3 regions of the Cobetia sp. L2A1 genome follow, and region 1 is predicted to be linked to each of the others. Evidence: predicted binding sites of a transcription regulator. Region 1 holds the regulator's gene; each other region holds the start of a gene.
What was found. Region 1 encodes LexA, which represses DNA repair genes until DNA is damaged. Its sites were predicted from a motif close to TACTGTNTANNTANACAGTA; they were not measured.

Region 1 (2,275 bases):
GACACTGCCAAGCATGAAGTGCAGGCGCCAGAAACGCTCGTTGTCCGGCAATTCAGGCGTGGCGAGCTTCAAAAGCTCCGCAAAGCGGCTGAAGACGGTGCCGTAGTGCTCACGAATATAGCGACGCATGTGGCCTTGCCCCTGGGTATAAGCCAACCCGAGCAGCCGCATGAAGGTACGTAGGCTATTACGCTCTGCTGGCACCTCAAGCACAGTGTTCGCCATGACTTCCAGCAACACCTCAAGTGGAATCTGGCGACCAGCATACTCCTGCTCGACACTATCAAGAGCAGCATGGAAACGTTCGCTGAAGGGATCAAGATAGCGCGCAAAGACCGCCTGAATCAGCGACTTCTTGGAACCGAAGTGATAGTTGACCGCCGCCAGATTGACCTTGGCCTTGCTGGTGATGTTGCGCAGAGAGGTTTCAGCAAACCCGCGCTCGGCAAACAATACCTCTGCAGTATTGAGAATACGGGTGACAGTGTCGGTCTGGGCCATGGACGGAAGCCTTATCAGGTGATCGTGATGAAATACTGGAGCCGTAAGCCACGCAGACACTGATGTCCTTTCGTGCCGACTCTCTCATGACATGCTGCAAACGACCGATTCGCAAGGGGATGGCAAGGAGCAGGAAAAATATCGCTGCACTCGCCACTAACGAACATTCGTTTGAAACACAACGATTCTAGCTTGCCATGCTACCACTGACAATTCTTCGTGTTTCAAACAGCCAATGATTCAGTACTCGCTGATATTCAGTCCGAGAGGCTAAAACCTCACCACTCAAGGGCCTTGCAGGAATGTCACGCTTACTGACACAGCACATCAGACATGGCGAAAGGGGCTTGAAAACAGGTGTTAAAAGCACATCTCCACTGCCATGAATAATCTCCGAAAGCACTGAACACCCCGCAAGACACCTTGCATGACCGCCATGACTGGATACAATGACAGTTGTATGGATGCACACCCCGTGCCGTCAGCTCAAGATGCCGCCCAGGCCAAAGGCAATGCCCATGACCCAGCCGCTTACTCCGCGCCAACAGGACGTCTTTGATTTCATCATCAAGACCATCAAATCCTCCGGCTATCCGCCGACGCGTGCCGAAATCGCCCAAGCGCTGGGCTTTCGCTCCCCCAATGCTGCCGAGGAGCATCTACGTGCCTTGAAGCGCAAAGGTGCCATCGAGATGGTGCCAGGCACCTCACGCGGCATTCGCGTGCCATCAATGGCCGACGCTGGAGAATATGGCAACCCGGGCTTGCCTGTCATTGGTGAGGTTGCGGCAGGCAGTCCGATACTCGCCAGTGAGCATATCGACCGCCATTGCCCGCTACCCAGTGACTACTTCTCACCGGCCGCCGATTATCTGCTGCGTGTACGCGGTGTCTCCATGAAGGATGTCGGCATTCTGGAGGGCGACTTACTGGCAGTGCATCGCACCACCAATGTGCGCGATGGCCAGATCGTCGTCGCGCGCCTCGGCGATGAAGTGACCGTCAAACGCTTCCGTCGCGAAGGCCACTATGTGTGGCTCGAGGCCGAAAATGCTGACTTCGCCCCCATCAAGGTCGACCTGCGCAGCGAAAGCCTGGAAATCGAAGGCCTTGGTGTCGGTGTCATCCGCGATGGCGGCCTGCACTGACACGCCTCTCGATGCATTTACTTGCTTTCAGACACAAAAAACCCGCCAGGTGGCGGGTTTTTTGTGTCTGCGCTTGTGAGGTAATCAACGATGATCCAGATGAGCGCGAGGTACGTTAGTGCACCAGGCCTTCTGACTGCTCATTCTCATCTTCCTCACCATCCCACAGGCGCGTACGCGTGATGGCATGGTCAATCATCTCACGAGCGACTTCAAAGCGGTTGTCACGCAGTAGATCAGCGGCCTCATCCGAGATGCGAATGCTGAGCAACGGCTCGCCTTCACTTTCGGCTGCGCGCAGAATCACTTCACCATCTTCCATTTGCACAATTTCAAGTACGGCGGGATCGGACACGTCATTCCTCCTGCGCAGCATCACATAAGATGCCGGCGTGGTTGTGATCGTCAGCTTGACGGTGGGCAGGCCTCACGCAGCGTAGAAAAGAGTACGACCATGGCCAGAGCCATGGTCGTACTGATGAGGATGCGGGGCTTGCCACAATGAAAGCAGTCTAGCACCCACAGCACCGAAGCGTCATCTGAATGCCACGCGACAGACACGCTTGCCGCGGATACCAAGGCGTTCACGGCCGAGCCATTGACTGCCGGGTCATGTACTACCGAGC
Region 2 (2,275 bases), 240 kb from region 1:
CCTCATCGACGGAGTTATCGATGACTTCCTGAACCAGATGGTTGGGCCGAGACGTATCGGTATACATACCGGGCCGCTTGCGGACCGGTTCGAGGCCGGAGAGGACCTCGATGGAACTGGCGCTGTACTGACTCATCGCAGCCTTATGTCCTTGGTGTTGACGTCCGGCAGGCCCATCGCCGATGGCGACGCTGAGCCTGCCCGATTTTCCAGAAAAGAGTGAGCCCGATGTCGATGACATCAGCGGCTTCATGAACGTGGCGAACCTTGGGCAGTGGGCACTACCTGGCAGCCTGGCTTCACGAACCGGAACGAAGAGCCCTCTTTCGCTAGCAAGGCTCGACGTGAAATGAAGTGGCCAACGCCGGTGCCAATCGATGGCCGGCGTGGGCCATGATCGCCGGCAGATATTCCGCCAGACGTTCAAAGCCGTGATCACCGCCCGGCGTGACGATCAGTCGGCAATCCTGATACAGGCTCGCCGCATCATTGACGTCCAATGTCTCATCAGCCGTGGCAAGCAGCACGAGGGTACGCTGCGGGGTCGCCGGGGCGGATTCAAACCCGGCAAGATCAGGCGCGAAATCCTCGGTCACGATGAATGTCTCGCCGGTATACGGATTGGCATGCGTCGAGCCCAGCCATTCACTGACTAGCCGCACCGGCCGCACAGCAGGGTTGATCAACACGGTGCGTGGCCCTTGGCGCAGCACACTGTGCATGGGGCCATCAGGCCCTTCCAATCGCGCCGCTTCACGTCCCGCAAGCCAGGTGGTCAGAAAGCCCCCCATGGAGCTGCCGATCACGATGATGGCGTCGTCGCAGGCGGGGTCAGCTGGGTCCAGCGAGAGTCGAGTGCACAGTGTCTGATAAGCCTCATCCACCACGGCTTTCCATAGCATGGGCTGAGGGGGGATATCCGGTGCGACAAAGGGCAACCCAAATTCCTGCGCAGCACGTTTCATCAACTGTGACTTGGGCGAACAACTGGCGGAATTGAAACCGTGCAGATAGAGCACACCTTTGACTGCCATCGGCTCAAGATCGGCAGATGCTTGCAACGGGGATCGTGAACTGGCCATCAGCACTCCCGGCAGGCGCGGGCGCAAGAAGCCTCTCCAGGGAGATCACTCTTGGCCCGCGCCATGCTGTCTAGTGTAAACGATTGATTCGCTTATAGGATAGCGAGAATACTGTATAAATCAACAGATACCGAGACTCCTCACTACGGCACGCCTCAACCGCGTGGATCCTGCCCTTGTGCCTTCCATACCGCTTCAATCAATGCCCGACTGGAGGCATCGAGGCTATCGAAGCCGTCACCACTGGTCATGGTAGTTTCGGTCGCGGTGGCAATCTGCTTGCCCAATTCCACGCCCCACTGATCAAAGGGATTGATATCCCAGATAGTGGCCTGTACGAAGACCTTCTGCTCGTAGAGGGCGATCAGCGCGCCTAGTGTCTCTGGCGTCAATGTCTCCAGCAGCAGCGTGGTCGACGGCTGGTTGCCGCGATAGCGTTTGTGATTCGGCTGCTCTTCGTCACCCGGGACGGCATCATCCCCCAGCATCAGTACACGGGACTGCGCAAAGCAGTTGGCCAGCGTCAGACGATGCTGCGCTTTCAAGTGCATGCGCGTCTCGGCATCTTCGATATGATCATAACGACACATCGGCGCAATGAAATCACACTCTACCGCCTGTGTACCTTGATGCAGCAACTGGTAGAAGGCGTGCTGAGCATTCGGCCCCAACTGCCCCCACAGCACCGGACAGGTCGAGTAATCGATCATCTCGCCGTCATTGGTGACCGACTTGCCGTTGGATTCCATTTCCAGCTGTTCGAGGTAGCTGGCGAAGTATTCCAGGCGACCGTCGTAAGGCAGAATGGAATGGGCGCGAATATCCAGGAAGTTATTGTTCCAGATACCGGCCAGCGCCAGCAGTACCGGCAGATTGTCTTCCAGCGGCGCGGTGCGGAAGTGCTCATCCAGCTCGTGAGCACCCGCCAGCAGGCGGCGGAAGTTGTCCATGCCCACGTTCAGCGCAATCGGCAGACCGATAGTGCCCCACAGTGAATAACGCCCGCCCACCCAATCCCAGAACAGCAACTGGTGCTCCGGAGCGATGCCCCACTCACTCATCTTCTCCGGCTTGGCCGAAGCGCCGATGAAGTGCTGACGATTGATCAATGCTTCAAGGCGGCCTTCCGGGTCCAGTCGTGATCGCAGCCAATCACGTGCAGTGCGTGCATTGGACAGCGTATCAATGGTCGA
Region 3 (2,275 bases), 1.9 Mb from region 1:
CATGCTCGCTGCACGCCTTGTGGGCATGCTCAATGGCGAGAGCACTCCGCGCCGCCAGGCCGCCATCAAGTACGGTCTGCTAGGCAGCGTGACACTGGTTGCAATTTCCTCCCAGAACCTGATCCCGGTGCACATCGCCTTCATCCCGATCCTGATTCCGCCCCTGCTGGTAGCGATGAACCGTCTGCGTCTCGATCGCCGTGCCATTGCCTGTGCATTGACCTTCGGCCTGACGGCTCCTTACATGCTGTTGCCGGTCGGTTTCGGTTCGATCTTCCTCAACGACATTCTGCTGGCCAACATCAATGAGGCGGGCCAGGCGATGGGCCTTGAAGTGACACGTGGCATGGTCCCCATGGCGATGGCGATTCCCGTCGGCGGCATGTTCCTCGGTCTGTTGACTGCCGTCTTCGTCTCTTACCGCAAGCCGCGTGACTATGCGACCCGCGAGATCAAATCCACCAACGTGCCGGGCTACACCCCAGACCATACCCCAACGCGTAGTGGCCTGATCATGGGCGTCGTGGCCATCATCGCCGCGCTGGTCATTCAGCTCTATTCTGGCTCCATGATCCTGGGAGGCCTGGTAGGCTTCGCCATCCTGTCACTGGGCGGCCTGTTCAAGTGGAAGGAGGCGGATGACCTCTTCACTTCCGGCATGCGCATGATGGCGCTGATCGGCTTCATCATGATCTCCGCTGCTGGTTTCGCCTCGGTCATGAAGGCCACTGGTGATATCCAGACACTGGTAGATGCATCTTTCCATATCATTGGTGATAACAAGCCACTGGCTGCACTGGTGATGCTGATGGTCGGCCTGTTCATCACGCTGGGCATCGGTTCCAGCTTCTCGACCATTCCTATCATCGCCGCCATCTATGTACCGCTTGCACTGCAGTTCGGCTTCTCACCGCTGGCAACCGTCGCATTGATCGGCACGGCTGCCGCGCTGGGTGATGCCGGCTCACCGGCCTCTGACTCAACCATCGGGCCAACATCCGGTTTGAATGTCGATCAGCAGCATGACCACATCTGGGATAGCGTGGTGCCGACCTTCATCCACTACAACATCCCGCTTATTGTCTTTGGCTGGATCGCCGCGATGACGCTGTAATACGCCATACGGCTCCATGAGTCGCCACACGACTGACACGACAACGCCCGCCAAGGAGGAGTTACCTCCTTGGCGGGCGTTGTCGTTGTCTTGGTGATTGAATCATGTGGCAACAAGACAGCAATACCTCAGAACACGGCGTCACCACTAGACAGTTACTGGACAAGCATCCAGTCTTTCAGCATGATGCGCCAATGCGCAAGATTCTCCATGCCGACTGCGATTGCTTCTATGCCGCCGTCGAAATACTTCGCCACCCCGAGTGGCGCGACGTGCCGATCGCCATCGGTGGCCGTACGGAGCAACGTGGCGTCATCGCTACCTGCAACTACCCTGCTCGCGCCTTCGGTGTCCATTCGGCCATGTCGACGGCACGTGCCCTGCGCCTGTGCCCACAACTGATACTGGTGCCGCCGGATTTTGAGCGCTATCGCGCCATTTCCGAACAGATTCAAGCCCTGTTTCTCGAGTTGACACCCGTGATAGAGCCTCTATCACTGGATGAGGCCTATCTGGATGTCAGTGCCGTGACGGCCTTTCAAGGCAGCGCCACCTGGATGGCGCGCTGGTTGAAGGAAGAAGCTCTCAGACGCACCGGCATCACCCTCTCCATTGGCGTGGCCGCCAACAAGTTTCTAGCCAAGATCGCAAGCGACTGGGAGAAACCCGATGGCCTGACCGTCATCACCCCGCAGACCAGCGATGCCTTCATTCGACAGCTACCGGTCGGCAAGCTGCACGGTGTCGGCCCGGCAACGCTCGCCCGCCTGACACGCCTGAACATAGAGACCTGCGAAGACATGCGCAGTGTGCCACTGACCACGCTGATCGAGCACTTCGGCAAGTTCGGTACCCGCCTGCACGAGCTGTCACGGGGTGTTGACGACCGTCCCGTAAGGGTTGAGCGAGAGCGAAAATCCATCAGCGTAGAGAACACCTACGATCATGACCTGCCAGATCTTGCCGCATGTCTTACGCGACTGCCTGAGCTGATGGAGCGCCTGACCCGCCGTCATGTCCGCAATGACACGCCGGTGTTGGCCAAGCAGTTCGTCAAGGTGCGTTTCAATGACTTCACCAGCACGACACTGGAAAGCGTATTGCCGACCTCCCGCACTTCTCTGCCGGAGGTCGAGAGCTTCGCGACGCTGCTTGAGCAAG

Region 2: a site for LexA is predicted at 1,192-1,211, ahead of GQR90_RS05210 (YqiA/YcfP family alpha/beta fold hydrolase). Genes of this name have one in related genera too.
Region 3: a site for LexA is predicted at 1,271-1,290, ahead of dinB (DNA polymerase IV). Genes of this name have one in related genera too.

What each region holds. Positions count from the first base shown of each region.
Region 1 is NZ_CP047025.1:965,907-968,181, reverse strand. It holds gene GQR90_RS04195 (TetR/AcrR family transcriptional regulator) at 1-501, opposite strand, end outside; gene lexA (transcriptional repressor LexA) at 1,020-1,649, shown strand; gene GQR90_RS04185 (hypothetical protein) at 1,765-2,004, opposite strand.
Region 2 is NZ_CP047025.1:1,205,534-1,207,808, reverse strand. It holds gene parE (DNA topoisomerase IV subunit B) at 1-136, opposite strand, end outside; gene GQR90_RS05210 (YqiA/YcfP family alpha/beta fold hydrolase) at 330-1,082, opposite strand; gene pgi (glucose-6-phosphate isomerase) at 1,238-2,275, opposite strand, start outside.
Region 3 is NZ_CP047025.1:2,817,214-2,819,488, forward strand. It holds gene GQR90_RS11985 (Na+/H+ antiporter family protein) at 1-1,114, shown strand, start outside; gene dinB (DNA polymerase IV) at 1,309-2,275, shown strand, end outside.